Regions from separate parts of the Marinobacterium aestuariivivens genome, predicted to be linked through region 1. Evidence: predicted binding sites of a transcription regulator. Region 1 holds the regulator's gene; each other region holds the start of a gene.

Region 1 (7,604 bases):
CGCATCTGCCGCCAGGAACTGAACAGTACCAGAGTTGCGGTTGCCGATGACAGCCGTCGCTCGAGAAAATCCGCGACCTCCCGGGTATGGGCATCGGGGTCCGACGGGTCGGCCGCCAGCGGCGGCACCCAGAGTTCGGCGCTACGCTGATGGTCGAACGGGCTCTGCAGCCTTTCACAGGGCGTGTCGGGCGCCAGACCCAGGTCTGCCAGCAGGCGGTCGAACTGGCCGAGCGCGGTCAGAGTCGCCGAGGTGACGACCGCACCGTAGCAGTGCTCCCACAGGTGCTCCGAGAGGGTGTCGGCGGCCGATACCGGGCTCGAGCGGCATTCGTAATCGAGCCCGTCGGCCGTTTCGACCATGTTGATCCAGCGCGCCGTGGGCGAGCTGCCGGCCGGGTCTTCCTGACGATAGGAGCGCGCCAGCCAGTGAATCGACTGCATCCTCGCCAGCATCATGCCCATCTGCGGATACCAGCGCTCGGCCGGTGTCTTGTCGATCTCCGGTATGCCGCCGTCGATCGCCTCCTTCAGCAGATCGACGATCTGCTCGAATTTCTGCGCCGCCTTGGCGGCGGTCATCGCGATATCGCCGGACTCGATCCGCAGCACCTCCGGCAGCTGGCCGCCCGGAAACCGGAACCGCTCCGCCTTCGGGCTGCCGTCCTCGTTCAACAGCAGTGCCCGCAGGTGCGCTGCAGCCCCTCGAGGCACTGCTGCAGGTCGGCGAAGGGCCGGTCGAGCTGACCGACGTAGGTATTGAGCACCGAATGGTCGCCGCACTCGCCGCGCATCCGCTCGAGCTGGCGCCCGACACCCGCAAGCCAGCGGCCACTGGCCCCGACCCGCATGCTGTAGGCGAAATGACCGATCGCCTTGGCCGCCAGGTGGTGTCCTTCGTCGAAGACATAAATACTGTCGGCGGGGTCCGGCAGTATGGCGCCGCCGCCGAGGGCGAGATCGGCCATCACCAGATCGTGGTTGGCGATCACCACCTCGACCTGATCGAGGGATTCGCGGGCCCGGTAGAAAGGACAGGCGCTGAAGTTCGCACAGCGCCGGTTGCTGCATTGCAAATGGTCGCTGGTGAGCGGGTACCAGAGACTTTCCTCGAGTTCCTGCCTGAGGTTGTCGCGGTCGCCATCCCAGCGGCCGGCGGCGAATTCGTTGAGCAGATCCCGGTACAGCTCGACGGACGCCTCGTCGAGCTTGTGCGCCAGTTCGTCCTCGTACAGGGCCATCTGCCCCATCGACTCCTGGCTGTCGAGCAGCCGTTCGACCTTGTTGATGCACAGATAACGGCCCCGCCCCTTCGCAAGACTGAACTTGACCGGCAGTTGGGCATGGAGGGAGATGTCCGGCAGGTCCTTCATCACCAGCTGTTCCTGCAACGCCACCGTCGCGGTGGACAGGATCAGCTTCTTGCCCGCTGCCCGCGCGATCGGAATCGTCGCCAGCAGGTAGGCCAGGGTCTTGCCCGTCCCGGTGCCGGCCTCGACCAGGCAGACATGCGGGCCCGACTGGCGAACAGCCGAGGCATCGGCCTCGATATTGCCCAGTACCCGGGCGATATGGGCCACCATCTGCCGCTGGCCATGGCGCGGTTTCAGGCCCTTGGCGGCGAGAAAATCGCGATAAGCCTGCTGAATCTCTTGTTTGAGTGCCTCGGTTAGCACGGCAGCATCCGGTTCCGCTGAAGGGGGCACCGGATTCTAGCAAAACACTGGATATATCAACAGAATTTGCTTTACCCGTTTCCGTTACTGTATATACTTACACCTACTGTATAAACAAACAGGTTCCGATCATGAAACTGACCCGGCGACAAACGGAAGTGCTCGACTGCATCAAGCACCATATCGAAACCACCGGTTACCCTCCGACCCGTGCCGATATCGCCCGCGAACTGGGCTTTCGTTCCGCCAATGCGGCCGAGGAGCACCTCAAGGCACTGGCGAAAAAGGGCGCGATCGAAATCATCAAGGGCACGTCCCGCGGCATCCGCCTGCCGGAAGCCGGGCAGGAAGCCGCCAACGAAGGTCTGCCGATCGTCGGCCAGGTCGCTGCCGGTTCGCCGATCCTCGCGCAGCAGCACATCGAGGACCACTGCACCATTTCCTCCGACTTCTTCCACCCCAAGGCCGACTATCTGCTGCGGGTCCGGGGCCAGAGCATGCGCAACATCGGCATCATGGACGGCGATCTGCTGGCGGTGCATCAGTGCCAGGAAGCCCGCAACGGCCAGATCGTGGTGGCGCGCATCGAGGATGAGGTCACGGTCAAGCGCTTCAAGCGGGAAGGCAACAAGGTCTACCTTATGGCCGAAAACGAAGAGTTCGAACCCATCGTGGTCGACCTGCGGGAGCAGGAGCTGTCCATCGAGGGCCTGGGAGTCGGCGTCATCCGCCGCACGGGAGAATCGCTATGATCCAGCCAACCACCCTCAAGCGCCGCCATGCCGCATCGTCCCGCATGACGCGAAGCGCCGGCAATGCCGTCAGCGCCCCCCGGACCTGCAGCTTCGACGGAAAGCTGACGGAAATCATCACCCACGATACCGATATCGCCAGCATGCCGATGCTGATGCCGCTGCTGGCGCAGCTAAGCCGGGACGATCGCTGGTTCGCCTGGATAGCGCCACCGGCACGACTGCCCAAGGCCCTGCTCACCGAGGCCGGCATCGACCTGAACAAGGTGATCCTGCTGCATCCTGATGCCGAACACAGCGTGCTGGACCTGGCACGCCGCGCACTGAGTGCCGGCACCTGCCATGCGGTCATTTCCTGGCCCGGCTATCTTTCGGAGCCGCAGTTGAAAACCCTCGAGCAGGCTGCGCAGTCCGGCGCCAGCCACGGCATTCTGATACGCGGCCGCCAGCACGCCTGAGCCTCCGCAACCGTAGCTCGGATGGAACTCGGAACGACCGCAACCCAACATTCTTCGAGCCAACCGACACCAATCGATCTGCAACGCGATCGATATGACGGGTTACGCGATGCATGAGCCGCGAAAGCGACGTTAAGCTCCCGCCAATGCATCGCTTCACCCATCCTCCGCTACCACTCCTCCATGCCGGCGCGCAGGCGCTCCACCAGCCGGGCGAATTCGTCGAACCAGCGCTGGCATTCTGCCTGGACGTCTCTGTCCACGGCGTGACTGGGGTTGACCTGGCGCACCTGGATCTCGGAACGACTGTGCTCAGGCGTCGATGCATCGCGGCGGTCACTGGCCTGCCAGCAGGCGCGATAGGCCAGCTGCATCCGGTGCAGCCAGCTCCCGCTGTCCTGCTCCAGGGCGCTCAGCTCGTTGCGCTCAGGCGACTCCTGGCCGGACTGCTCCAGCAACCGCTCGAGATCCTCGAAGCCGTTGATCCGCTCGACCTCCAGTCGATAGCGTTCGGCAATTTCGCGCAGGAACGCCTGATAGCCCGATGCCAGATGAAAGAGCACGGACTCCTGAAAAGATTCGACCAGCGCATGCTTGCTCCAGCCGCTCGAGGCCTGGGCCAGCTCCAGCTGATGCAGGTGCAGGCGGGCAAAGTTCAGCTTCTGGCTGGTACGGGCAACATAGATACTCATCCCAACTCCCCTGACGGTAAAACCCCCGCCCGGCAGGCGGTCTCCATAGCAGAGACCCCGCCGGGCGCAGTGCGTTCAGCACCTTACTTGGTCTTTTTGGCCTTGTCTTCGACAACCCAGCGCCCGTTGTCGTAATAGGCGCGCCAGCCGGTGGCCTTGCCGTCGGCCTCGGTCATCACATATTGCTCCTTGGTCTTGCGACTGTACCGCACCTGGGCCGGATTGCCCTCGCTGTCCGCGACTGGCGCCGAGAACAGAAAACTGTATTTCGGGTCGATCTCGTCGCGGTGCGGCAGCAGTTCGCTGACCTTGGGCGGCCGGGTTTCGCGGTTCTTGGGAAACTGGCTGGCGGCCAGAAACAGGCCGCTGGCGCCATCGCGCAGAACGTAGGTATCCTCGACCTTCTCGCACTGCAGCTCCGGCATCGGCACCGGCTCCATCTTGGGCGGCGCCGGCTCGCCGCTTTTCAGCAGTTTGCGGGTATTCTTGCATTCGCTGTTGGTGCAGCCGAAGTACTTGCCGAAACGCCCGGTCTTGAGCTGCATCTCGGCGCCGCACTTGTCGCACTCGATGGTCGGCCCCTCGTAGCCCTTGAGGCGGTAACTGCCCTTCTCCACCTCGAAGCCGTCACAATCCGGGTTGTTGCCGCAGACATGCAGCTTGCGCGACTGGTCGACAAGGTAGGAATCCATCGCCGCGCCGCACTTCTGGCAACGATGCTTCTTGCGCAACAGCCGGGACTCGGCTTCGTCGTCATCATCCTCGCTGACGACCTCGTCCCCCGGTACCAGATTGATGGTCGCCTTGCAGCGCTCCTTCGGCGGCAACGAATAGCCCGAGCAGCCAAGAAAGACACCGGTGCTCGCCGTACGGATCATCATCGGCCGGCCGCAGTCGGGACAGGGAATATCGGTGGCGGTCGGGGTGTTGGGCCTCATGCCGTCATCGGGATTCTGGGATTCCTGCAGCTTGAGCACAAAATCGGCGTAGAAGTCGTTCAGGACCTGTTTCCACTCCTTGTCGCCGCTGGCGATATCATCCAGCGCCTCCTCCATGCGTGCGGTAAAGCCGTAATCCATCAAATCGGAAAAGTTTTCGGTCAGACGCTCGGTGACGATGTCGCCCATTTTCTGGGCGTAGAAACGGCGGTTCTGCACCTGCACGTAGCCCCGATCCTGGATCGTCGAAATAATGGAGGCATAGGTCGATGGACGGCCGATTCCCCGTTTTTCCAGCTCCTTGACCAGGCTCGCTTCGGTAAAGCGCGGCGCAGGCTTGGTAAAATGCTGCTTCGGATCCAGCTGCTCGAGCTTCAGCGCGTCCCCGGCCTTGAGATCCGGCAGGATCACGTCCTCGTCGCTCTTGCCCTTGGATGGCAGAACACGGGTGAAACCGTCGAACTTGAGGATGCGCCCACGGGTTCTGAGTTCGAAATCGCCCGCCTTGACCTGAATACGGGTACTCAGGTATTCGGCCGGCTTCATCTGGCAGGCCAGGAACTGGCGCCGGATGAGGTCATACAGACGCTCCGCGTCGCGTTCCATTCCGGACAGCGCCGAGGATTCGACCCCGACATCGGAGGGGCGGATCGCCTCGTGCGCCTCCTGAGCCCCCTCCTTGCTGCTGTAGGCAACCGGCTGATCGGGCAGATAGCGGCTGCCGAAATGATCGCCGATATAGTCGCGACAGGCCGCCACCGCCTCGGCACTGAGGTTGGTCGAGTCGGTACGCATGTAGGTGATGTAACCGGCCTCGTAGAGGCGCTGCGCCAGCATCATGGTTTTCTTGACACCAAAGCCCAGACGGGTGCTGGCCGCCTGCTGCAGTGTCGAAGTGATAAAGGGGGCACCGGGCCGCGTGGTGGTCGGCTTGTCTTCCCGGGTGACGACCTCGAAGGGTGCGCCTTCCAGCCGGCTCAGGTAGTCGCGGGTCTCGCTTTCGCTGGTGGGCCTGAACGCCTGCCCCTGGTGACGCGTCACCTGGAGGCGAACCGGCGCCTTCTCGGCGGTCAGGGTATCGGCGTGGACTTCCCAGTACTCTTCGGGCACGAAGGCGCGAATCTCGCGCTCGCGCTCCACCACCAGGCGCACGGCCACCGACTGCACCCGCCCGGCGGACAGGCCACGGGCGATTTTCTCCCACAGCAGCGGCGACAGCATGTAACCGACGACGCGGTCGAGAAAGCGTCGCGCCTGTTGCGCATTGACCCGCGCCAGGTCAAGGTCGGAGGGCTGTTCGAAAGCGGACTTGATCGCTTTCTTGGTGATCTCATTGAATACCACCCGACGAAAACGCGAATCATCGCCGCCGATCGCTTCGCGCAAATGCCAGGCAATGGCTTCCCCTTCGCGGTCCAAATCGGTCGCGAGATAGATTTCATCGGCACCCTTGGCCAGACGCTTGAGCTCCTCGACCACCTTCTCCTTGCCCGGCAGGATCTCGTAATGGGCGTCCCAGTCGTGATCGGGGTCGACGCCCATGCGCGCGATCAGTTGCTCGCGGGACTTGCGCGCCTTGTACTCGGCTTTCTCGTCCGGCGACATCTTGCGCGTCAAAGCGGCCTGCCGTGCCCGCTCCTTGGGATCGCTTTTGGTCGCGCTGCCGCTGGTCGGCAGGTCGCGTATATGACCGACGCTCGACTTAACGACAAACTGGCTTCCGAGATATTTGTTTATCGTCTTGGCCTTGGCCGGGGACTCGACGATAACGAGAGACTTGCCCATAGAATTCTGTTCCTTGGCACGGAATCGGCTTGGGAACCTGGTTCGCAGGTTCAATCAGCGTGCATATATAAGTGCTGGGAAATCGGGGGTCAAGCTGATGCCATGAAAAACTGCTTTTTTCCGTTCCCGGGCGCAAAGATTCTCGCCATGATGAAAATTTCTGACTTTACACTTTATAATTCAGACAGTTAATAACCAACCCCTGATGGCAACCAATGCTGCAAGACAATCTCAGCTTCATAATCCTGATTGCCGTCGTCGGCCTGGCCGCCCTGTTGACCAGCCACATCATCAGCAGCCGGGAAAAAGACGCCAAAGCCCGCGCCGAACGCCTTAAATGGCTGCAGCAGCAGGCCGAACACAGCCTTAACGCACTGATGGTGATGCGTGCCGCGGGCTGCAAGGCCGAGATCGTCGACCGTATCGATGCCCATGCCCAGACCCTGATCGAAGAGATCGGCGTGCTGGCACCCGATTCGGAGCTGCTCGGCAGCATCGGCAATCTCAAGGCCAGCGCAGACCGCGCAACGGCCTCGAGCGTGCCGATGAACAGCGACCGCGCGATCAAGCGGGCATCCATCTATATCAAGTTCGCCAGCCAGTTGCTCGAAGAGATGGCCAAGGCCAACCAGCTCAGCGGCCAGCTGGCGTCGAGCTATGCCCAGGACCTGCACTGGCTCAATGTCTCCATTATTGCCACCGCCCACCTGGCCCAGGGCCAGAAAAGCCTCAGCCTCGAAGACCGCCCCGCCGCGCTGTCTCACCTCAAGCACGCCAAGGCCGTGCTGACACGCGCCATGGTGCCACAGCAGCTGAAACAGGACCGCCTGCAGCAGATCCAGTCCCTGCTCGACAGCCTGGAACCCAGACCCGAGCGCTCAAGGGGCGGTATCCTCGCAGACGATCTCGAAGGCTATTTCAGGGATCGCTGATGCGACGAAAGCGCGGCACGGCGTTGCCTTCGGGCAAGACCACCTCTTCGATGAACATCGCCAGCGGGCGCACCCAGAGTCCGCGCTCCCCGTAACAGGGCCGGTAAACCACCAGCCACTCCTCCGTCTCGGAGTGACGGGCACAGCCCAGCACCTCGTAGTCCTCGCCCTTGTAGTGCCGGTAAAGCCCCGGCTCCGGCTGTTGTACTGTTTCCAACCGACCTTCCTCCCGTTGCGGTGTTCCTGAATCAGAATTGATGGGCAATGACGACCTGGAGCGCATCCCGGATCCGCTCCAGAGCCTCTAGGTCGCCACGCTCACCCCAGAGTGCACTGACATGCACCGGCGTCGACTCGACGGCGACGACATCG
Region 2 (7,604 bases), 3.2 Mb from region 1:
GACCGAGTTTTCGCTGCGCGACGAGGGGCCGCTATACCGCTATCGCAACGGCCCGTCGCTCTGGGCCGAAATGAGCTGGCCGGTCCCCGAGTCCCGCTCGCGCGACCTCGAAGTCAAGCTCAGCGGCAACGATCACGTGGTGCTGAACCGCCGCTACCCGGGCCTCTGGAACTGGTTCCGTCTCACCGAGTCGATGCAGGTCAGCGCGACCGCCGACGCGGCCACCAGCCAGCTGGTGGCCGCCGAAGGCGACAGCCTGGTGCGGCTGCAGCTGCGCGTGGAGGGCGAGACCAACCCCTTCGTCGAGGGCTTCTTCACCGCTCTCGATCTGCCGGAAAACCTCTGAGATGCAGGCCGCCCCCGGCGACCTGCGGCGCCTGCTGCCGGAGGCCGGACTCTACGCGCCGGACGCCGTCGCGGTCGCCCGCAACCTCTGGCGCCTGCGCCACCGGTCCAGCGGCGACTGGCACCGCGTCAAGGCCGGCCGGGGTGCGCAGCGGCACTATTTTCTCGCCCGCGAGGCTTATTGGCTGCAGCGGCTCGGCCCCGCGCTGCCGCTGCCGCGCGTTCACGACCTGCAGGACCGGGGCGGCTGGTCGCTGCTGATCACCGATTTCCTGCCCGGCGAGACGCTATCGCAGCATATCCGCGCGCACGACGGCCGCTGTCCCGATCCGGCGACGCTGCTGGCACAGCTGGTGGATATGCTGCAGGTGAGCCACCGGGCCGGCGTGGTGCACGGCGATATCAAGCCCGGCAACCTGCTGTATGACGGCCACCGGCTGCACCTGCTCGACTGGGCCGGCGCGGCGGCGGACGGCACGCCGATCGACGGACTGCACTTCCGCGCCTACAGCCCCTCCTACTCGCTGCCGGCGCTGCAGCAGGGCCGCGGTCGGATGGAGCCACTGCATGACTGGTACGCCTGCCTGGTCATCGCAAGGCTGCTGCAGGGGGCGGGCTGGCCCGGCCAGTCTGGCGCTCGCAGCGACCCGCCGGCGACGCCTTCGCCGACTGGGTCGACAACTGCGACCTACCGGCTTCCCAGCGCCGCCCGCTGGAGCAGGCCATTCGTTCGATCGACGCGGCGGTACCGGCTGCGCCCAGCAAGCCTTGAATTTAGGCTTCCTAAACCTATGCCACAACGAGACGCCTGTTCGCTGTCGGCCAGGATCAATATAAGAATATGATTTATAATATATTTCTAAACTTTTCTAACAACTGTTAAAAAACTGGATTAATTCCAGCATTTTATTAGTATTCAGAAAGTATTAAGAATTAAAACACCTGTATGACGGAACCGTGCCCGCATGAATGCCCAAGCCTGCCTGTACAAGGAAAGCAAGATACTGGTTGTCGACGGTGATCCGGACTCGGCCAAGCCCCTGAGCCAGTACCTGAGTGCACAGGGCTGGATGGTTTCGCAAGCCGAATCGGGACAGGAAGCGCTGGTCCGGGTGCAGGAACAGGCATTCGACCTTATCTTTCTCAACCTGCAACTGCCCGATACGGACGGGCACGCACTGTGCCGCGAAATTCGTGCCCGCAGCAGCGCCGGCGTTATCGTCACCAGCGGCTGCGACGATCGGGTGGAGCGCATCGTCAGCTACGAAAGCGGCGCCGATGTGTTCTTTCCCAAGCCGCTGCAACTGCGGGAACTGCACGCCTGCGGCAAGAACCTGCTGGCCCGGATCCGCCACCGCCAGCCGCAAGCGGCACCGGCCGGTACCGCCCTGTTCGCCAGCCAGGACTGGCATTTCAGCGCCGAGAGTCAGATGATCGCCTGCGGCACAGGCACTCAGGCCAGCCTGACCCGCAACGAAACCCTGGTATTGCAAGCGCTGATCAGCAACGCCGGCCGGGTAATGCCGCGGGAGGAGCTGCTCAAGGCGCTGGGCAACCGTGAATGGAACTACAGCGACCGCACCATCGACGTGCTGATCGCACGCCTGCGCGGCAAGTTCAAGCAGTTGGCGATCGATACCGGATGTCTGGTGACGCATTACGGCATCGGCTACATGTTCATGGAAATCGCGCCGGCGATCTGAGCCGCCGGCGCTCCGGTCAGTGCGCCTCGTCCCAGTGGACGCCGACACCTGCATCGACTACCAGCGGCACATCCAGCTTCGCCGCCGCCGCCATGCGCGTTTTCGCCTCTGCGACGAAGTCGTCGACCAGGTCTTCGCGCACCTCGAACACCAGTTCGTCATGTACCTGCAGAATGATCTTGGCATCGTAGCCGGAGGTCTCGAGCCAGTCGGCCACCTGTACCATCGCCCGCTTGATGATATCGGCCGCGGTGCCCTGCATCGGCGCGTTGATCGCCGTTCGCTCCGCTGCCTGACGGCGCATGGCGTTGCGGGAGTTGATCTCCGGCAGGTAGAGACGACGCCCGAAGAGGGTTTCGACATATCCCTGCTCGCGTGCCTTCGCGCGGATGTCGTCCATGTAGCGCTGCACGCCCGGATAGGTCTCGAAATAGTGGTCGATATAGCGCTGCGCCTCGTTGCGGCCAATGCCCAGCTGCTTGCCCAGACCGAACGCCGACATGCCGTAGATCAGGCCGAAATTGATCGCCTTGGCGCTACGGCGCTGCTCGGTCGTGACGTCGTCGAGCGCGACCTTGAACACCTCCGCAGCCGTAGCCCGGTGAATGTCCTCGCCCTGGGAAAAGGCATTCAGCAACCCCTGATCCTGGGACAGATGAGCCATGATGCGCAGCTCGATCTGGGAGTAGTCCGCCGCCACCAGACGGTAGCCGTCGGGGGCGATGAAGGCCTGGCGAATGCGCCGCCCCTCGGCATTGCGCACCGGGATGTTCTGCAGGTTCGGGTCAGTTGACGACAGCCTTCCGGTTGCGGTCACGGCCTGATGGTAGGAGGTATGGATACGGCCCGTCTGCGGGTTGATCATCAGCGGCAGCTTGTCGGTGTAGGTCGACTTCAGCTTGCTCAGCCCCGGTGCTCGAGGATCAGCTTCGGCAGCGGATAATCCAGCGCCAGCTCCTGCAGCACCTCTTCGGCAGTCGACGGCGCGCCCTTCGGCGTCTTTTTCAGCACCGGCAGCTTCTGCTCCTCGTAGAAGATCTCCTGGAGCTGCTTCGGCGAGCCGAGGTTGAACGGCCGGCCGGCCAGCTCGAAGGCTTCCCGCTCCAGCGCCACCAGCCGCTCGGCCAGTTCCCGGCTCTGCTTGCCCAGCAGGCTGGCGTCGACCAGGGCGCCGTTGCGCTCGATCCGGGCCAATACCGGGATCAACGGCCGTTCGATCTCCTCGAACACCTGCAGCAGCGCGGCTTCGCGGCTGAGCTTTTCGTGCAGCACCTGGTGCAGACGCAGCGTGATGTCGGCATCTTCCGCCGCATAGGGCGCGGCCTGCTCGAGGTCTATCTGGTTGAAGGTCAGCTGCTTCTTGCCCTTGCCGGCGATGTCCTCGAAATGAACCGTCTTCACGCCGAGGTAGTAGTCGGCCAGGCTGTCCATATCGTGGCGCGTCGCGGTCGAGTTCAGCACATAGGATTCGAGCATCGTATCGAAGGCGACGCCCTGCAGCCGGATGCCATAGCGCGCCAGCACGTTCATGTCGTACTTGATATGCTGTCCGACCTTGGGCCGCTGCGGATCCTCCAGCAGCGGTTTGAGCTGCGCCAGCACCGCATCGCGATCGAGCTGTTTCGGTGCATCGACATAATCGTGGGCCAGCGGCACATAGGCTGCCCTGCCCGGCTCGATCGCGAACGACAGCCCGACGATCTCGGCCTGCATATAGTCGAGACTGGTGGTCTCGGTGTCGAAAGCGAACAGCTCCGCCGTTTCCAGCTCGGCGACCCAGCGATCCAGATCGGCCTGCTCGAGCAGCGTCTCGTACTCGACATTCTCCGGCACCGCGACACCGGGCGCCGCCGTTTCGCCGTCATCGCCCTGTTCGAGCTCGGCCACCCAGGTGCGAAATTCGAAACGCCTGAACATCTCCAGCAGCTTGTCATTGTCCGGCGCCGGCAGGCCGAAATCGGTTACGCCCTGATCCAGTTCGACGTCGGTCTTGATGGTGGCCAGGCGGTAGGAGAGCTCCGCCATCTCGCGATTTTCCTCGAGTTTCTTCGGCATCGACTTGGCCCCGCGAAAGCCCAGCTCCGGTATCCTGTCGAGGTTGTCGTAGAGGTCGGCGATGCCGCCTATGCCCTGCAGCAGCGCCAGCGCTGTCTTCTCGCCGACGCCCGGTACCCCGGGAATGTTGTCGACCTTGTCCCCCATCAGTGCCAGGAAGTCGATCACCAGATGTGGGGGTATGCCGTACTTCTCCTGCACCCCGGCCTCGTCGAGACGGCTGTCGTTCATGGTGTTGATCAAGGTGACGTGCCGGTCCACCAGCTGGGCCATATCCTTGTCGCCGGTCGAGATCAGGGTATCGAGCCCCTTGCTGCTGGCCTCCCGGGCCAGGGTCCCGATCACATCGTCCGCCTCGACCCCGTCCACCACCAGCAGCGGCAGCCCCATGGCGCGGATGATCTCGTGGATCGGCTCGACCTGCTGACGCAGATCGTCGGGCATCGGCGGGCGATGGGACTTGTAGGCCTCGAACAGCTCGTCCCGGAAGGTCTTGCCCTTGGCATCGAACACCACCACCACCGGGCTCTTCGGATGCTGCCTGATCAGGCTGCGCAGCATCGAGGTCACCACCCGCACCGCGCCGGTCGGGAAGCCTTCCGACGTGCGCAGGTCCGCCTGCTGCGAGGCGAAAAAGGCACGGTATAAATAGGAAGAGCCGTCGACTAGAATGAGGGATGGGTGCTGCTCGCTCATATTTTGTCCATCTTGGTTGTGACCTGGGCCATGTTTATCGTGACCGGGGATAGTGTCAGGGCTGACAATCATATTAAATAAGCGGCAGCCAAACCAACGAGTGCGGAATAATGATGAAGAAACTGCTGTTGCTGGCCAGCCTGCTGGTCCTGCCGCCGGCACAGGCCGAGACACTGCCGGAACTGGGCTCCGGGGGCCGGAAATCACCATCCGGCACGACGACGAAAAGGCCTTCTACGAATACCGGGTCAATGGCGTGCTGAAAGAGGTCAAGGTGGTGCCGAAGGTCGGCAAGCCCTACTACCTGGTGCCCGTCGAAGGCACCGGCGAGTTCAACCGCTTCGAAGAATCCTCCCTCCTGATCCCCAAATGGGTCATTTTCAGCTGGTAATATTGTGGCTGTATATACAGAAGTAACTGCACAGGACCTCAACCGCCTGCTGGCCGACTTCGATCTCGGCACGCTGGTCACCCACAGGGGCATCGAAGGCGGTATCGAAAACACCAACTATTTTGTCACGCTGAAGGATCCTGGCGGTGTCGAGCAGCAGTATGTCCTGACCCTGTTCGAAGAGTTCGGCATGGACGAGATGCCCTATTTCGTCGAGCTGACCAGCTGGCTGGCCGAACGCGGCTGTCCGGTGCCGGCGCCGTTCAAGGATCGCGACGGCATCGCGTTGAAACAGCTCAGGGGCCGCCCGGCGCTGCTGCTGCCCCGGTTTGCCGGCCATCATGTCGCCCAGCAGGAGCTGACGGCCGCGCACTGCAGCGAGATCGGCGCCGCCCTCGCCCGGTTGCACCTGGCGGGCCAGGACTTCTACATGAAGCGCAGGGCCCACCGCGGCATTTTCTGGTGGCGCCGCGAAAGCCAGCGCGTCGCGCAGCTGCTGCCGGGCGACGAGGCCGAACTGCTGCTCGGCGAAGTGCGCCTGTTCGACGCGCTGTGCGATTCCGAGCTCGAGCTGCCGATGGGGGCGATCCACGGCGACCTCTTCCACGACAACGCGCTGTTCGAGGATACCCGCCTGAGCGCCATCCTCGATGTCTACAATGCCGCCACCGCCTTCCTGCTCTACGACCTGGCCATCGTCGCCAACGACTGGTGCTGCACCGCGGACGGTCAGATCGACCCTGTCCGGGAAACGGCTCTGCTCGGTGCCTACAACGAAGTGCGCCCGTTCACCGACGACGAGCACCAGGCCTGGCCGCAGCTGACCCGCACGGCGGCGATGCGATTCTGGCTCTCGCGGCTGATTCCGTGGCTCGGGCTGGAACAGGCCGGCCGTCAGAGCGGCGAGATGAAACTCAAGGACCCGGCCGAACTGCAGCGCATCCTGCAGTTCCGCATCGACCATCCTTCCCGCCTGTCCTGAGGTGAACGGCGGCAGATCCGGGATGAATCTGCCGCCGCATCGCGCTAAGATACTGGACGCCCATACAGCCATTCACCTTCGCCAGATACGCCGGGCCCTGCCCTGCCGTTCTCGTGATCAACCAGAGTCCGTTGTGCCGCTATGGATGTAACCCCGATTCTCGACTCCCTCAACGACGCCCAGCGCGAAGCCGTCTCTGCGCCGATGCAGAACCTGCTGGTGCTGGCCGGTGCCGGCTCCGGCAAGACCCGGGTGCTGGTGCACCGCATCGCCTGGCTGATCCAGGCCGAAGGCATCTCCCCCTATTCGATCATGGCGGTAACCTTCACCAACAAGGCCGCCCGTGAAATGCGCGGCCGGATCGAGGAGCTGCTGGGGCTCAACCCCCATGGCATGTGGGTCGGCACCTTCCATGGCCTGGCGCACCGGCTGCTGCGGGCGCACTGGCGCGATGCCGGCCTGCCGGACAATTTCCAGATCATGGACAGCGACGACCAGCTCCGTCTGATCAAGCGCCTGGCCAAGGAGATGAACCTCGACGAACAGCGCTGGCCGGCGCGGCAATTCCAGTGGTACATCAACGCCCAGAAGGACGAGGGCCTGCGCAGCGCCCATATCGAGCGCTCCCACGACCTCTTCCAGCAGACCATGCTGAACCTGTACATCGCCTACGAGCAGGCCTGCGAACGCGGCGGCATGATCGACTTCGGCGAACTGCTGCTGCGTTCGCTGGAACTGTTGCGCGACCGCTCACCGGCCCTGCTGAAGCACTACCAGGAGCGTTTCCGCTACCTTCTGGTCGACGAATTCCAGGACACCAACGCCATCCAGTACGCCTGGCTGCGGCTGCTTTGCGGCAACGAGCGCAAGCTGATGGCGGTCGGCGACGACGACCAGTCGATCTACGGCTGGCGCGGCGCCCGTATCGAAAATATCCAGAACCTGCCGGAGCATTTCCCCGGCACCGAGACCATCCGTCTGGAGCAGAACTACCGTTCGACCAACAGCATCCTGCAGGCCGCCAACGCGGTGATCTGCAACAACCAGGGCCGCCTCGGCAAACAGCTCTGGACCGAAGGTGTCGACGGGGAATCGCTGTCGCTGTACGCCGCCTTCAATGAACAGGACGAGGCGCGGTTCATCGTCGACCGCATCCAGCAGTGGGTGCAGGAAGGCAATCTGCGCGCCGACAGCGCCGTGCTGTACCGCTCCAACGCCCAGTCGCGCATCATCGAGGAGATGCTGATCCGCGCCGGCGTCCCCTATCGCATCTACGGCGGCCAGCGCTTCTACGACCGTCTCGAGATCAAGAACGCCCTGGCCTATCTGCGCCTGATCGCCAGTCGTCACGACGACACCGCCATGGAGCGCGTGATCAACGTGCCGACCCGCGGCATCGGCACCCGCACCATCGAGCTGGTGCGTGAGCGCG
Region 3 (7,604 bases), 1.5 Mb from region 1:
CTGAGCCGCCTGCCGGTCGCTGTCGGCCTTGCGCTGCTCCTGCTCCTGCTCCTGCTGTTGAACCGCCTGTCTATCATTCCTGGTCTTGCCGGGCTCGGGTCTTCTCTTCGGCTCGACCGAGCGATCCAGCGGCTGCGGCTGAGCGGAGTCGCCAGCGGGGCCAGAGCCCGAGGCGCGGACGTCCACGGCGTCCTTTTGCTCGCCCAGCACCCGTATATTCTTCCGACGTTTGCTGGTGCTGTCTTGTACGGTTTCGACAACGGCAGGTTCCAGCGTCCGTCCAGGCTGTTTCCGCAAGAGATTTTCGCGCTGGGAAAACGGCGGCTCGGCAGGCGGTGGCGGATTGCGTGCGACGACCCGACGGTCGAACACCTCCGGTGTCGGTTGCGCCTTGGCGACCTCGCCACTGCCGATCACGCTGCGCGTGCTGGGGGCAATAGGGGCGATACGCAGGGTTTCGCCGGATGAGATTGCCTGGCGGTCAATACGCATCGCTGCCGAACGCACCGGATGTGCATTCTCAAATACAGTGCGGGGCACCACGGTGACGGCCTGTTCCCTGTGGCGGTTGGCGTAGTCGATTGTGTCGATATTGATTGCGCCACTGGAGTAATAGTTGTTGTAGACGTTGGTGATGGTCGTGTTCTGGATCACCGTGTTGTTCACGTTGACCCGCTTGAAATAATCGCGACTGACATGATACGAGGGCACATAGACTTCTCTCGGTCCAAGCGGAAACCAGCCGATGGGGGATGCGTCGCCGCCCAGCGACAGTGACAGGCTCCAGCCGCTGCCACCGATGAAGGCAACCAGCGCCGGCGCATAGACCGGACGTACCTGGCGCGGACCCGGCACCCAACCCCATCGATTGTCGACGTGGATCCATCGGCCGTAGTGCGATGGCGCGAACCCCAGGGGGCGTTATCCACCCAGGTCCAGCCCCAGGGCTCCTGCCAGACCCAATGACCGTCGCGGTAAGGCGCCCAGTCGGCGGATATTCTGGTTGGGAACCATACGTGACCCTGACCGCTCACGGGGCGCCAACTGCCGTATTCATCCAGATCGCTGTAGCCGGCCAGATCGTCGTCGACATAGCGCAGAGACTCGGAGCGCTGGAAACGCCGGTCCCGGTCCAGACTGTAGCGGTCAAAATCGTCCTCACGGGGCAGGCCGTACAGCTGGTAGTCGTGCAAATCCGTGTCGTAGAAACGCACCGTATCGCCCGCGCGCAGGCTGAAGTGGGCGTTTTCGCCGTAGACTTCGCCCCTGCCTTCCCACACCACAATGGTGGTGTCTCCGTGTCGCGGATCGACGTCGATCCGATAGCGACCGCTGCCGCTGATGACGAATGCCAGCAGGGGGTGGCTATCTCGACTTGCTGATCCCTGTACTGGCGCCGCACGCTCAGGCTAAGCGCGCCCTGGGTCAACTGGAGCTGCACAATGCGATCGTTCAGGTCGAGAATCTCGAGGCTGCTGTTTGCGTCGATCCGCACGGCAGAGCTGCCGACCTGAAATTCGGCGCGGGCATCGCGATCGGTCCATAGCCGGTCGCCGCGAATCAACGGGCGGTTGCGCACGACACTGAGCCACTGGTCCTCGCCGGAAGGCGAATAGCTGACCTGGCCATAGCTGTCGCTCAGGTGGCCCACGCGCCCGGAAGGATCGGCATTGGCGCCGCCGGCGAACAGTGCGGCGTACAGGGCAAACAGCAGCAAGCCGACCAGGGCAGGCAACCGAATTGGATTCGACATAATGTATTCCTCCAGGCTAATGCCCGAATGACCGACTGGTCACGCGTCAATGACTTCCAAAGAGGTGGGACGTTCAGGCGGTATTACTCATTCCCTGCCATGGGAACACAATGTATTGCTCCCCGATGGACCCAACCTACAGCGCATGACCAGCAGGTTCTGTACGTTGCCGAACAAAGAGCCTGTATTTGTTCCGTCGACCCTGGATGACACAGCGGTGCTTGATCGTCTCCTGAGGTTTTAGGATCCGAGTCGGCACCATGGTTTTAATGGGGGCTGTCGCCGGCAGAGTTTGAAAGATTCAATGGCAACGTTTCCGTGATCCAGCCTGGCCGTGAAACGGTGACGTTTGCTGTAAACAGCAAACAACCGGCGTCCCTGCCGGGTTAAGAAAACGGGTCTGTTTTCGTCAATCCCGTTTATTCAATAGATTCGTTGGTTCTATTTATTCAAGGAGGCGCATCTGGCGCATTGTGTTACACCGGCCTGGTTTTTATTTTCCCTTGCCGGGCTTGGAATCTTGACTGCGGGGTGTTTGCTGTGGCTCTGTCTTGGGCTCGGTATCAAATCCTTTGGGGGCTGCTGTGCCCTTGCATTGGACTCCGCTGTATCTTTGCGATGCTGTTGCTGTTGAGCGCCCGCCTGTTGTTTTTCCTGTGGGCGCGGCTGATCCTCGCGTTTTTTTGGAGCCGTGCCGCCTTGTTCTTTACGGTTCGTGTCCATTATAACTACCTTCTGAGGGATGCTCGTAGTATGCGACATTGCAAACCAGCGAGGTGTATAACATCGCAGATACAAGGTACCGCGTCGGTGCGTTGTCGCACTTAAAGCCTTCGAATAGTCGGGGATTCAGAAATCACCCGCCCGTCAGTTGCCGATACGTATGCTGTCCAGGGACCCCAGCACGCCGAAAACCTGCAGCAGCCATAGCACCACGACGATGACGACTACGATATTCAGGATATTCTTGATTTTTCGGTCCATGGGTATGTAGGCGTTGACGAGCCAGAGCAGCACGCCAACCACGATCAGGACGATGACCAGATTAATCAGGGGCACGAGGATTCTCCTTTAGCATCATGGGGTCTCCGGCAGCGCGACCGCATCTTCGGGTACGGACAGATGTGCTTCATCTATTAACCCTCCGGGTTAAAACTCACTCGGCTGTAGCGGGCTGCCGGCGAATCGGGACAGGCGCCGGTCGCGTCTGTCCGTTTCGGGTTCAGCGGTTGATTCGGGAAATTTTGGTACCCTCGATGCTGATGCCAGCCATCAATCCCTGCTGGCTGAAAATAAACGCATAGGCGTCATGCTTCAGCGTGGATGTCGAGAGGTTCCTGGCGACACCTTCGTCAACCAGGACGACGGTTGGACCGACACCGAGTTCCCAGCCGTTCGACTCTTCGAGATAGCGAACGGCCTCGTCTGTCATCAGAAAAACGGCATATCCATAGGACTGGGCACCAAATTGCAGGCCCCAGGACCCGGTAATGGAGTTGTAATAATCGGCAACGGTCGAACCCTTGAACAAGACGCCTTCGCCATAGCTGCCGCCGAATACCAGGCCGGCCTTAACGATATTTGGAAAAACGAGTATGCCCTTGGCCGACTGCGAAAGTTTTTCCGCAACGGGTTCTGTCTGATAAAGGGTCTGCAGGGCCTGCAGCGAATCCCTGTCCAAATCCTCGGCGGTTGCCGCCCTGGCCTGATTCATCACCCCCATTGCGACGAGGGTGGCCGTCATGAGTATGAGCGCGAGAACATGGCGTTGTATGCTGTACATGTCAAAACTCCTCCCGGGTTGGGATCCTGTTCATACGCCGGCTGATGGATAAGTCCATTGCGCGCCTTCATGTCGCAACCGGTTCTTCGCCGCACAACTTCCTGCGCAGCGGCAGCCTGGAGCCATTGGATGGAACTCCGGATGTCATCACAAGGCTAACCGTCTGAAAGGCGCGGGTCTGTACGCCGGCGCACAAAACGCCACAAGCGGGGTCCACCGAGGAGAGCGTAGCGGCGTGCCGGTCCTGATATCGGATCCTGCCCCGACGGCGTCGGAATATAGCCTCCCGGGTGTGCGTCAGCGTACCGACGTGGGGCGGTCATCCGATTAGGCTTGGGTAGCTGTAAATGGAGACATCGATTGGCGATTTCTCCCCTGAGATCCGGAACAGGAGGCGTACGACATGAACTGGGATATCATTGAAGGCAACTGGAAGCAGTTCAAGGGCAAGGTGAAAGCACAGTGGGGCAAGCTCACCGACGATCACCTCGATGAGATTGCCGGCAAGCGTGACGAGCTGGCGGGCAGGATCCAGGAGGCTTACGGCGTATCGAAAGACGAAGCCGAAGCGCAGATCAAGCGGTTTGAAGAGCAAACCAAGGACTAGTCGTCACGCGTATCGCCGCACCTAAAGCAGCGACAGCTGATCCCCGGCCTGCGGCGGCACCTCGAACAGGTCGGTGCGCAGTTCGATACCGAGCCGGGGCTGCAGGCCATGGCGTTTGAGGGCGACGCGAAAGCGCTGGGCGATCATTTCGGCGAAGACGCCTTCGCCGCGCATGCGGTTGCCGAAACGGCTGTCGTTCTCGCGACCGTTGCGGCTCTGGCGGATCAGGCTCATCACATGTTCGGCCCGCTCCGGGTAGTGGCAGTCGAGCCATTCGCGGAACAGGTCCTTTACCTCACGGGGCAGACGCAGGAAGACGAAGCCCGCCGAGCGGGCACCGGCCGCGGCACTGGCTTCGAGGATGGACTCCAGTTCGCGGTCGTTGATCATCGGAATCAGCGGCGCGACCAGCACGCCGACCGGCACCCCGGCGGCGGAGAGTTGGTGGATCGCATCGAGGCGGGTGCGCGGGCCTGCAGCGCGCGGCTCCAGGGTGCGCTTCAGTTCCGGGTCCAGGGTGGTCATGCTGATCATCACCGAGCAGAGCTGCTGCTGCGCCATCTCCGCGAGGATGTCGAGGTCGCGGGTGATCAGTGCGCCCTTGGTGATGATCGAAAACGGATGGCGGAAGCGGACCAGTACTTCGAGCAGCTCGCGGGTGATGCGCCGCTGCTGCTCCAGCGGCTGGTAGGGATCTGTGTTGGCGCCGAGGGTGATCGGCCTGCAGCGATAGTGCTTCGCACGCAGCTCCTGCTCCAGCCGCTCGGCCGCGCCTTCCTTGCAGATGATATGGGTCTCGAAATCGAGCCCCGGCGACAGATCCCAGTAGGCATGGCTCGGACGGGCGAAACAGTAGATGCAGCCGTGCTCGCAGCCGCGATAGGGATTGATCGACTGCTCGAAGGGGACGTCCGGCGACTGGTTGCGGCTGATGATCGTCTTCGGCCGCTCCTCTATCTGGACGGTGGCGATGCGCGCCGGCACCTCGCCGTCGTCGACGGGCTCGAGGTCGCTGCGGGTCGGCGCGAAACGGTTGGCCGGATTGGAGAGGGCGCCGCGGCCCTTGAGCGGTTTCGACATCCCGGTACCCCTGGAATTAAGTACTGTTTAAATATACAGTATAATTATGCATTGGGGCGAGCATCACTCTCAGGGCAATCGCACTACCTGACGACTGTGAGTGCCAGTCCGGGCGGGCGGTACCGTTTCCGGGCGACACGCTTTACGTCGTCCCTGACCGCTCGGCTGCCGCCCTCCCTGGCGGCAGACGGTCGCCCTGAAGCGGTACCCCCACCCCTCGACAGCGCGGTGCCAACCGACAGACGCACCGAACCCGGTTCGCTACCCGACAATGGCCAGGCATGCCGGCGGCGAGAACCCTCAGTGCACTCGCGGCGTCAGCTGCAGCACCGAGGCCCGGAAGGCGTCGTCATAGGCAGCACGCAGCCGCTTATTCTTGACCCCGGGTTTGGAGCCCCTGGCCTGGCGCAGGAGGTTCAGGGCGAAGCGCCGGATGAGGGCCGGATTCTGCGCTGCATGTCCGATTCTTGCCCTTGACGGGTCCTCTGCCTTCCCAGTCATCCATGCCGGAGAGTATTGCACAAAGGGCGATACTGAGGATGTCCGACAGCCCATGCAGCTTGTTTTGCGTGGTCCGGCGCGGATCGGGGAGGGATTCGAAGAAAGGCTTGGGGTTCGGCAGCATGGCAACGGTTTCTGCAAATGCCGGAATTAAGCAGTTTTCGTACCGGCACCGGGCTCTCCGAGGCTGATGTGGTCGACCCTGACGATCTTGTCATCGCCTCGTGATAGTGCGATTGCCCTAGCATCACTCTAATGATAGATATCGTGACTAAGCTGTGCTGTGCCCAGAGAGCAATCAACCAGAGGAGCGAGTGTCATGAGCGTTAAACCGATACCCGAAGGCTTTCACACGGCGACCCCTTATCTGGCGATCAAGGGGGCGGGGGAGGCGATCGATTTCTACAAGCGGGCCTTCGGCGCCACCGAGCGTTTTCGCATGAATACCCCGGACGGCGGCGTCGGCCACGCCGAGATCGTCATCGGCGACAGCTGTATCATGCTGGCTGACGAGTGCCCCGAATCCGGCTTCCAGAGCCCGGCGAGCCTGGGCGGCTCGAGTTTCGGGCTGCACCTCTACGTCGAGGACGTGGACGCGCGCTTCGAGCAGGCGGTGGCGGCCGGTGCGACGGTCCTGCGGCCGGTACAGGATCAGTTCTACGGCGACCGTCTCGGTGCCCTCAAGGATCCGTTCGGTCATGTCTGGTTCGTCTCGACCCACAAGGAGGATCTGACCGAAGCGCAGATTGCCGAGCGGGCCCGGGCGATATTCCAGCAGAGCGGAGACTGATCCGGCCGCGCCATTGCACAGGTGCGGTCGTCACCACCATCCCCGGCGCTTGAACTGGATCACCATGCCGAGGGCGATCAGGATCATCAGGCCCCAAATCAGAAAGTAGCCCCAGGACCATTCCAGTTCCGGCATGTGGCGGAAGTTCATGCCGTAGACGCCGACAATGAAGGTCAGCGGTATGAAGATGGTGGCGATCATTGTCAGCAGTTTCATCACCTCGTTGAGACGCTGGCTGACGGTCGACAGCGAGGTATCGTGGAGGCTCGCGAGAATATCGCGGTAGCCCTCGACCATCTCGATGGTCTGGACGATATGATCGTAAAGGTCGCGCATGTAGATACCGGTTTCCGGTGCGATCAGCGGCGAGTCGCTCTTGTCGAGAAAGCCGATCTCTTCGCGCAGCGGCCAGACCGCCTTTCGCACCCGGATAGCGTCGCGTTTGAGGCGGTGTATCTCCTGGATATGCGAGGTTTGCGGCGAGTCGAGGATCGCTTCGTCGAGGCTTTCGATATAGTCGCCGAACTGCTCCAGCGCGAGAAAATAGTGATCCACCACAGCATCGGCCAGGGCGTAACAGAGATAGTCGGGACCCTGTCCGCGGATGCGACCTTTTTTCAGCCGGATGCGTCTGCGCACCGCATCGAAAACGTCGCCCCCGTCCTCGAGAAAGGTCAGCACGAACCCCTGACCCAGGATCAGGCTGATATGCTCGATCTCTACGGCATTGCGCTCGGCATTGTAGCGCAGCATTTTCAGGGCGATGAACAGATAGTCGTCGTATTCCTCCACCTTGGGGCGCTGGGTGCTGTTGACGATATCCTCCAGCGTCAGCGGGTGCAGTTCGAAGACCGAGGCGATTTCGGTGATCAGGCCGACATCGTGCAGACCGCCGACATTGACCCAGGTAACGCTGTCGCTTGCGCGCAGCCGCCGGCAGTCGTCGGAGTTCACGTCGTTGTATTCGTCGAGCCGGGCCCGGGTGTAGTCCAGAATCTGAATCCGCGCCTGGTCGAGCTTGCGTTCGCCGACGAACACCGGCGTGCCGGGCGACAGGCCCGGCTGTGTCGTCCAGGTATCGGTCGCCGGC
Region 4 (7,604 bases), 4.0 Mb from region 1:
CCCTGGCCATTAGGGCCGTCGACTGGATTGATCGGTTTTAAGGATATCAGCATAGCGGTCGGATGCCGGGACCGCTGCTGCCTTTCGGCAGAGGCGCCGGCGGCGGACTAACCTGAATAAAGACAGAGAAGCCTTTCCTGCTCCCCACCCCTCGGACAGGCATTGCGCCAATGACGACTCCCGAACCGGCCCCGTTCACCGGCAAAAAGCGACCGAAGCACTCCATCTTCCGCACCACCCTGCTGCGCCTGGGCCTGGGGCTGGCGGCGATCACCCTGGCCGGCATGGCTGCCGCCTATCTCTACGTGCTTGAAGGCATGGAAAGCCGGGCGATTGCGGAACTGCGGGCCTATATCCGCGAGCGCGGCGCCCGAGAGGAGATGATTTTCGCGCTGGCCGAGGACAACCATGCGATTCTCCGGCAACAGATCCTCAGTCGTCTCGAGGCCGGCCCGGACCCCGATTCCGACTCGCGGTTCGACCAGCTGTTCGTACGCCAGGCTGACGGCATCACGCGCAACCGTCCGGAGCGCTTCGACGGCACCCGCATGGCCGGCGTCTGTATCATCGACCCCCAGTTGCCGCTCACCGGCGATATCCGGCAGCGGGTGCTGATCTTCTACGACCTGGTCAACCAGTTCGGCCCCGCCTGGCACAATCGCTTTCAGGACACCTACATTTCGACCCCCGAGAATATTATGGTGATCTACTGGCCCGAAGTGCCGCGCTGGTGCCAGGACACGACCACCCGCCTCTACATGTCGATCGAAGAGTACCAGTGGGCGGCGGACGAGCAGCACAATCCGACCCGGGAAACGGTCTGGACAGGACTCTTCTACGACCAGATTTCCGGTATCTGGATGGTCTCCTGCGCCACCCCCGTCTACCTCGGCGATCATCAGATAGCCACCATCGGCCATGACATCCTCCTCAACGAGCTGCTGGAACGGGCGCTCGAGGAGCACCTCGAAGGTACCTACAATATCGTGCTGCGCGCCGACGGCCGCCTGATTACCCACCCCCGGCTGTCCGGGGAGATCGAGCGCAAGGGCGGCTATTTCGATATTCTGACCATGGGGGACGACAATCTGCGTGCCGTTTACCGGGCCGCGGTCGAAGGCCACGAGCAGGAGAAGTTCTTCGTGGTCAATGACCCCGCCGGCGACCGCTTTCTGGCCGTCGCCCACCTCGAGGGCGTCGACTGGTATTTCATCACCGTCTATCCCAAGGCGATACTGGCGGACCTGGCGTTCGATGCCGCCCGGATGGTCATGCTGCTGGGGCTGCTGGCCCTGCTGTTCCAGGGCCTGGTGCTGTACCGGGTCATACGCAGCCAGGTGGGCACACCCTGGCGCAGCTGTTGAGCGCCACCCAGCGGGTCGAGTCCGGCGACTACCAGGTCAGCCTCGATATCCGGCGTGAAGACGAGTTCGGAAAGCTCGGCCATGCCTTCAACCAGATGACGGCCGGCGTCAGGGATCGCGACCGGGCACTGGCCGATGCCGCCGAGAAGCTCGATCAGCGGGTCCGGCAGCGTACCGCGGAACTCGAGGAGGCCAAGGAAGCCGCGCTGCGGTCGGCGCGCGAAGCTCAGCTTGCGAACCGCTCCAAAAGTGCCTTCCTGGCCAACATGAGCCATGAGATCCGCACCCCGATGAACGCCATTCTGGGCTTTACCGACATTCTCGCCGGTCAGATCCGGGACCCGCAGCAACGGCAGTATCTGACATCGATCCAGAGCAGCGGCAAGTCCCTGCTGACGCTGATCAACGATATTCTCGATCTGTCCAAGGTCGAAGCCGGCAAGCTGGAGCTGATCCCCACCGCGGTCAACCCCCGCGACCTCTGTGCCGAGATGGAGCAGCTGTTCTCGCAGAGGATGGCCGAAAAACAGCTGGAATTCAGGATCGATATCGATGACGAGCTGCCGCCGGCGCTGATACTCGACGAGACCCGGATACGCCAGATACTGATAAACCTGATCGGCAATGCCGTCAAATTCACGGAGCGGGGCCATATCCGCCTGGCGCTGCGCTGCCACTATCCCACGGCCTCGAAGAGCAGTCTGGACCTGCTTCTCGAGGTCGAGGACAGCGGCATCGGCATCCCCGAATCGCAACAGCAGGCCGTGTTCGGTGCCTTTGAGCAGCGCAGCGGGCAGAGCGCGGAGCGCTACGGAGGGACCGGGCTCGGACTGGCGATCTGCAAACGCCTTGTCGAACTGATGGGGGCGAGATCGACGTCGACAGCCGGAAGAACCGGGGCAGTCGTTTCCAGGTCCGACTGCACGGCGTCCGTGTCGCGGCGCTGTCCGACGTGCCCGACCAGGCGACAGCGGCCGTCGAGCTCGAGGCGATCGACTTTGCGCCCGCCACCCTGTTGGTGGTCGATGATATCGCCGTCAATCGCGACCTGATCAAGGGCTACCTGGCCCGCTATCCGTTCCGGCTGCTGGAAGCGGAGAATGGTCAGGAGGCGGTTGCGACCGCCAGGCGCCACCAGCCGGACCTGGTCCTGATGGACATGCGCATGCCACTGATGAACGGCTACGAAGCGACTCGACAACTGAAACAGGACGACAGTACCCGGGCCATCCCGGTCATCGCGCTGACCGCCTCGGCCATGGAGCAGGATGCACGGGAAATCGGCCTGATCTGCGACGGTTACCTGCGCAAGCCGGTCAGCCAGCAGGCGCTGGTGATACAGCTGGGCCGCTTCCTGGTGCACAGCGTCGTGGCAGAGACACCGGCCCCGGAAGAGACCAGGCCCTGGCCGGACAAGGCGCTGAACGATACGCAGAAGCAACGGCTGACCGAACTGCTGCCGCGCCTCCGGGCGCTTCAGTCCGACTGTGATACACTTTGCAGGACCATGTCCATCAACGACATCGAGGCCTTCGCACAGCAGATGCGGACACTGGCTTCGGACTACGATTATCCGCCCCTCGAGGCCTGGGGCCGTCAGTTGGCCGAGCAGTCGGGACTGTTCGACCTCGATGGTATTACGGCTACCCTGAACAGTTTCGGCGAGCAGTGCCGGGCGCTCGAGGCACGGCTGAAGGAGCAACCGCCCGGACCGCCCGCCAGGGACGGCTGAACGATCGACCCGAGGGTCATCAGCATGAATCTGCAGCCAGACTGTTTTCGCATTCTTGTCGTGGACGACACCCCGAGGAACATCCAGTTGATCGGTACCCTGCTGAAGCAGGAAGGCTACCAGATCAACGTAGCCGGCAACGGCCGGCAGGCCCTGGACATTGTCGCGCACAGCGCTCCCGACCTGATTTTGCTGGATGTGATGATGCCGGAGCTCGACGGCTTCGAAACCTGCCGCCGGCTCAAGCAGGATGCCGCCACCCGGGATATCCCGATCATCTTTCTGACCGCCCGTAGCGAAGCGGACGATATCGTCCACGGCTTCGAGCTCGGAGCCGTGGACTATGTCGCCAAGCCGTTCAACCCGCCGGAACTGCTGTCCCGCGTCCATACCCACCTGGCGTTGAAAGCGGCGCGGGAAAAGCTGCAGGAACTGTCGTTGAAACTGTCGAAATACCTGCCCCCGCAGGTCTACGAATCGATCTTTTCCGGCAAGACCGAGGCCAGGATAGAGTCCTATTCGCGCGACCTGACCGTGCTGTTCTCCGATATCGCCGGCTTCACCGAAAGAACCGAGAAGGCGGCCCCCGCGAGCTGACCCGCTGGCTCAACAACTACCTCAATGAAATGGCCGCGATCTGTGCCCGCCACGGCGGCACCCTGGACAAATTCGTCGGCGACTCGGTGATCGTCTTCTTCGGCGACCCCGACTCCCGTGGGATCCAAGAAGATGCCGTCGCCTGCGCCCGCATGGCGGTGGAGATGCAGCAGCGCGCACATGAGCTCGGCGTCGATATCCGTATCGGCATCAGTTCCGGCGAATGCACCGTCGGCAACTTCGGCAGCGAGGACCGCATGGAATACACCATCATCGGCAAGGTGGTGAATGCCGCCGCGCGACTGGAGCAGAACTCCGAACCCGGCCGGATCCTGATATCCGACACCACCTGGGAGCGCATCAGGGAGCATATCCGCTGCGAGCCCCGCGGCGGCATCCAGGTCAAGGGCATCGACACGCCGCTGGTGACCTACTGGATCAGCGAGCCTTTAAGGAGCGATGCCGCAGGCCGATAGCGGCTTCTCACCGCCAGGACCTCCGGCCGGCGCCACGCGCACCGGAACAACGTCAGTCAAGGCGCTACGCGCCATGCCTGGCGCACCAAGAAAAAAGGCTCCCGAAGGAGCCCTTTGGAGGGAAGGGGAAATAGAGCCAGAAGCCACTAGCTTCATGCTGCAAGTCGGCGACGCTTCCCACTTGCAGCTGGGGGCCTGTGGCTTGCCGCTTAAAACTGCAGCTCTTCGTTCTCGCTGTTGGCCTTGTCTTCGGCAGAGGCTTTCGGTGCAGGCTTCTGCAACAGCTTTTCGCGGATCGCGGTTTCGATCTCGGTGGCGATTTCCGGGTGCTCTTCGAGGTATTTGGCGGCGTTGGCCTTGCCCTGGCCGATCTTGTCGCCCTTGTAGGCGTACCAGGCGCCCGCCTTGTCCACCAGCCCCTGCTGCACGCCGAGATCGATCACCTCGCCCATGCGGTAGATGCCCTGGCCGTAGAGGATCTGGAATTCCGCCTGCTTGAACGGCGGCGATACCTTGTTCTTGACGACCTTGACGCGGGTTTCGTTGCCCACCACTTCATCGCCCTGCTTCACCGCACCGATGCGACGGATATCGAGGCGCACCGAGGCATAGAACTTGAGCGCGTTACCGCCGGTGGTGGTTTCCGGGCTGCCGAACATGACGCCGATCTTCATGCGGATCTGGTTGATGAAGATCATCAGGCAGTTGGTGTTCTTGACGTTGCCGGTCAGCTTGCGCAGCGCCTGGGACATCAGGCGCGCCTGCAGGCCAACGTGGGAATCGCCCATCTCGCCTTCGATTTCGGCCTTTGGCGTCAGTGCCGCGACGGAGTCGACGACAATCACGTCGACGGCACCGGAGCGTACCAGCATGTCGGCGATTTCAAGGGCCTGTTCACCGGTATCCGGCTGCGAAACCAGCAGCGAATCCACATCGACGCCGAGCTTCTCGGCATAGATCGGATCCAGCGCGTGCTCGGCATCGACGAAGGCGCAGGTCTTGCCCTGGCGCTGAGCCTCGGCGATCGCCTGCAGGGTCAGGGTGGTCTTGCCGGAGGATTCCGGGCCATAGATCTCGACGATACGGCCGTACGGCAGACCGCCTATGCCCAGTGCGATATCCAGCCCGAGCGAACCGGTGGAGACGGCCGGGATCGCCTCGCGCGGATGATCGCCCATGCGCATGACGGCACCCTTGCCGAACTGGCGTTCAATCTGACCAAGCGCTGCGTCCAGCGCCTTCTTTCTGTTCGCGTCCATAATCAACCCTTCCACCGGATCAAACACTGAGTACTGTATGTTTGGACAGTATTATTCCAGATCGCTTCCGGAATGCAACCTCTTTGTTTAGTTCACAGCGAAGACTTCTGTCACCTGTCACCTGTCACCTGTCACCTGGCAGTCGAGGATGCCCTGTAGCGCGATCTCCACCGCCTGACGCCGCACCGCTTCGCGATCCCCGTCCAGCAGATGACACTCGGCACGGGTCGGCTGCCCCTTGCAGGCCCAGCCGAACCAGACAGTCCCCACCGGCTTGTCTGCGCTGCCGCCGCCGGGCCCGGCGATTCCGCTGATCGAGACCGCCACCTGTGCATCACTGCAGCGTACAGCCCCCTCGGCCATTGCCCTCACCACCTCTTCACTGACTGCGCCCTCGCGCTCGATCAGATCGGCCGGTACACCCAGCATCCGCACCTTGGCGCCATTCGAATAGGTCACGAATCCGCAATCGAACCAGTTCGAACTGCCGGCAAGCGCCGTCAGCTCCCGCGCCACCCAGCCCCCGGTACAGGACTCGGCCGTCGCCAGCATCCAGCCCCGCGCCTGCATTGTCTCCGCTATCTGTTGCACCCGTTGCTGCATCGTTACCTCCAGTGTTGATCGCGTGTCGGACCACCGTCTCAGGACAGGTCCTCGTCAAGGCCCTCGAGCAGCTTGCCGAGCAGCGTACTCAGCATTTCCTGCTCCTTTCGGCTGAGCGGCGACAGTACCCGCGCTTCGTTCTCGACATGCAGCGGCACGACCCGGTCGGTCAGCTCCAGCCCCTTGTCGGTCAAGGTCACCAGGGTTCCGCGCCTGTCCCCGGGGTTGGGGGCTCGCGAGATCAGGCCCGCTTTTTCCAGCCGGTCCAGGCGGTTGGTCATGCCTCCCGAGGATATCAGCAGGGCCTCGAACAGTTGAGTCGGTGCCAGCGCGTAGGGGGCACCGGCCCGACGCAGCGTCGCCAGCACGTCGAACTCCCCTGATGCAGCCCCTGACGCTGAAAGAAGGGATCCAGGTGGCCGCGCGAGATCAGCCGCGTGGCCTTGCCCAGACGACCGATCACCTCCATCGGCAGAAGATCCAGTCCCGGCATCTCTCGACGCCACTGGTCGATAGCCAGCTCTACTTTAGTCATTGTCACCAAACTGTCTTGATAGTAAGATAAATTTATCTCGATACAAAGATACTTTAAATCGAGACACTATTCCTACAGCAGGAGAACGATAATGGCCAACACCACAGCGCCGCGCAAGGGGCAGGTCTCGCCAGACCGGACCTCGCCGGACAGGACCGCACTGCAGGCCTTCGCCTGCCTGCTGATCGTCGGCAGCCTGCTGGCCCTCTCGCTGATCATTGCAAAACTTGCCGACGAAGCCGGCGCCCCGAGACTGGGCTTCCTGACCCTCTCGATCGCCGGTGCAGGCCTGGTACTGCTGGGTATCAACCGGCTGCAGGGGAAGACGATACAGCTGAGCCGGCGCCGGCTGGAATACGCCCTGCTGGCAGGGGCGCTGTTCGCCGTGCCCAATGCGCTCGGCTTTCTGGCGATCCGGCATGTCGGCGCGGGATTCGTTGCCATCGCCTTCGCCTTTCCGGTCCTCGTCACCTGGGGTCTCGCACTGCTGCTGAAGATGGAAAGACTCAGGTTCACCCGCCTGGTCGGTGTTCTGCTGGGTCTGTCGGGCGGCCTGGTGCTCGCCATCGCCAAGGCGTCCGGCATGACCGAAGGCGGCTACTGGGTAGCGCTCATCGCGCTCATTCCACTGATCGTCGCCGCGGGCAACATCTATCGCACGCTGCGCTGGCCAGCCCGGACATCGCCGGTACTGCTGGCGGCGCTGATGATGCTCGGCGGCGCGATCTCGCTGCTGCCGTTCGCGCTGGCCCTCGAATCCCCGCCCAACAGCGGCAACAGCGATCAGCTCTGGTTGCTGCTGGCCGAAATCGCCGTCTTCGCCGTGCTCTACCTTTTTACTTCGTGCTGCAAAAGCTCGCGGGACCGGTGTACCTGAGTCAGATCGGCACCGTCGCGGCGGTTGTCGGCACCCTCGTTGCCGTACTGCTGCTGGGTGAAGCGCCACCGCCCCACCTTGGGCTGGTCGTCACCCTGGTCGCACTGGGCACTATTTTCTTCCAACGCGGTGCCGCCACCGCTTCCAGCGACAGCAAGGCG

The links. The regulator LexA, encoded in region 1, represses DNA repair genes until DNA is damaged. The targets are predictions, from matches to a motif close to TACTGTNTANNTANACAGTA.
Region 2: the regulator LexA is predicted to act here: its motif matches at 6,223-6,242, upstream of uvrD (DNA helicase II).
Region 3: the regulator LexA is predicted to act here: its motif matches at 5,245-5,264, upstream of ACFQDL_RS20265 (PA0069 family radical SAM protein).
Region 4: the regulator LexA is predicted to act here: its motif matches at 5,460-5,479, upstream of recA (recombinase RecA).

Annotation. Positions count from the first base shown of each region.
Region 1 is NZ_JBHSWE010000001.1:5,402,392-5,409,995, forward strand. It holds gene ACFQDL_RS28335 (helicase C-terminal domain-containing protein) at 1-674, opposite strand, end outside; gene ACFQDL_RS28340 (DEAD/DEAH box helicase) at 671-1,675, opposite strand; gene lexA (transcriptional repressor LexA) at 1,807-2,427, shown strand; gene ACFQDL_RS28350 (cell division inhibitor SulA) at 2,424-2,885, shown strand; gene ACFQDL_RS28355 (DUF6586 family protein) at 3,056-3,577, opposite strand; gene topA (type I DNA topoisomerase) at 3,661-6,300, opposite strand; gene ACFQDL_RS28365 (DNA topoisomerase I) at 6,516-7,232, shown strand; gene ACFQDL_RS28370 (DUF1653 domain-containing protein) at 7,219-7,449, opposite strand; gene ACFQDL_RS28375 (hypothetical protein) at 7,481-7,604, opposite strand, start outside.
Region 2 is NZ_JBHSWE010000001.1:2,245,628-2,253,231, reverse strand. It holds gene ACFQDL_RS11710 (ImcF-related family protein) at 1-346, shown strand, start outside; gene ACFQDL_RS11705 (protein kinase domain-containing protein) at 348-1,190, shown strand; gene ACFQDL_RS11700 (response regulator transcription factor) at 1,311-2,048, shown strand; partial or broken gene polA (DNA polymerase I) at 2,065-4,799, opposite strand; gene ACFQDL_RS11690 (hypothetical protein) at 4,910-5,062, shown strand; gene ACFQDL_RS11685 (DUF2782 domain-containing protein) at 5,002-5,190, shown strand; gene ACFQDL_RS11680 (homoserine kinase) at 5,195-6,172, shown strand; gene uvrD (DNA helicase II) at 6,314-7,604, shown strand, end outside.
Region 3 is NZ_JBHSWE010000001.1:3,872,960-3,880,563, forward strand. It holds partial or broken gene ACFQDL_RS20235 (DUF6600 domain-containing protein) at 1-1,034, opposite strand, end outside; gene ACFQDL_RS20240 (FecR family protein) at 1,031-1,753, opposite strand; gene ACFQDL_RS20245 (hypothetical protein) at 2,195-2,476, opposite strand; gene ACFQDL_RS20250 (Thivi_2564 family membrane protein) at 2,621-2,812, opposite strand; gene ACFQDL_RS20255 (lipid-binding SYLF domain-containing protein) at 2,976-3,536, opposite strand; gene ACFQDL_RS20260 (CsbD family protein) at 3,940-4,143, shown strand; gene ACFQDL_RS20265 (PA0069 family radical SAM protein) at 4,165-5,223, opposite strand; partial or broken gene ACFQDL_RS20270 (hypothetical protein) at 5,524-5,712, opposite strand; partial or broken gene ACFQDL_RS33015 (hypothetical protein) at 5,765-5,848, opposite strand; gene ACFQDL_RS20280 (VOC family protein) at 6,044-6,514, shown strand; gene corA (magnesium/cobalt transporter CorA) at 6,545-7,604, opposite strand, start outside.
Region 4 is NZ_JBHSWE010000001.1:1,449,275-1,456,878, forward strand. It holds gene ACFQDL_RS07605 (cache domain-containing protein) at 171-1,364, shown strand; gene ACFQDL_RS07610 (ATP-binding protein) at 1,361-2,416, shown strand; gene ACFQDL_RS07615 (response regulator) at 2,317-3,096, shown strand; gene ACFQDL_RS07620 (response regulator) at 3,121-3,693, shown strand; gene ACFQDL_RS07625 (adenylate/guanylate cyclase domain-containing protein) at 3,723-4,169, shown strand; gene recA (recombinase RecA) at 4,379-5,428, opposite strand; gene ACFQDL_RS07635 (CinA family protein) at 5,546-6,031, opposite strand; gene ACFQDL_RS07640 (MarR family winged helix-turn-helix transcriptional regulator) at 6,070-6,399, opposite strand; gene ACFQDL_RS07645 (hypothetical protein) at 6,327-6,566, opposite strand; gene ACFQDL_RS07650 (EamA/RhaT family transporter) at 6,658-7,443, shown strand; gene ACFQDL_RS07655 (hypothetical protein) at 7,434-7,604, shown strand, end outside.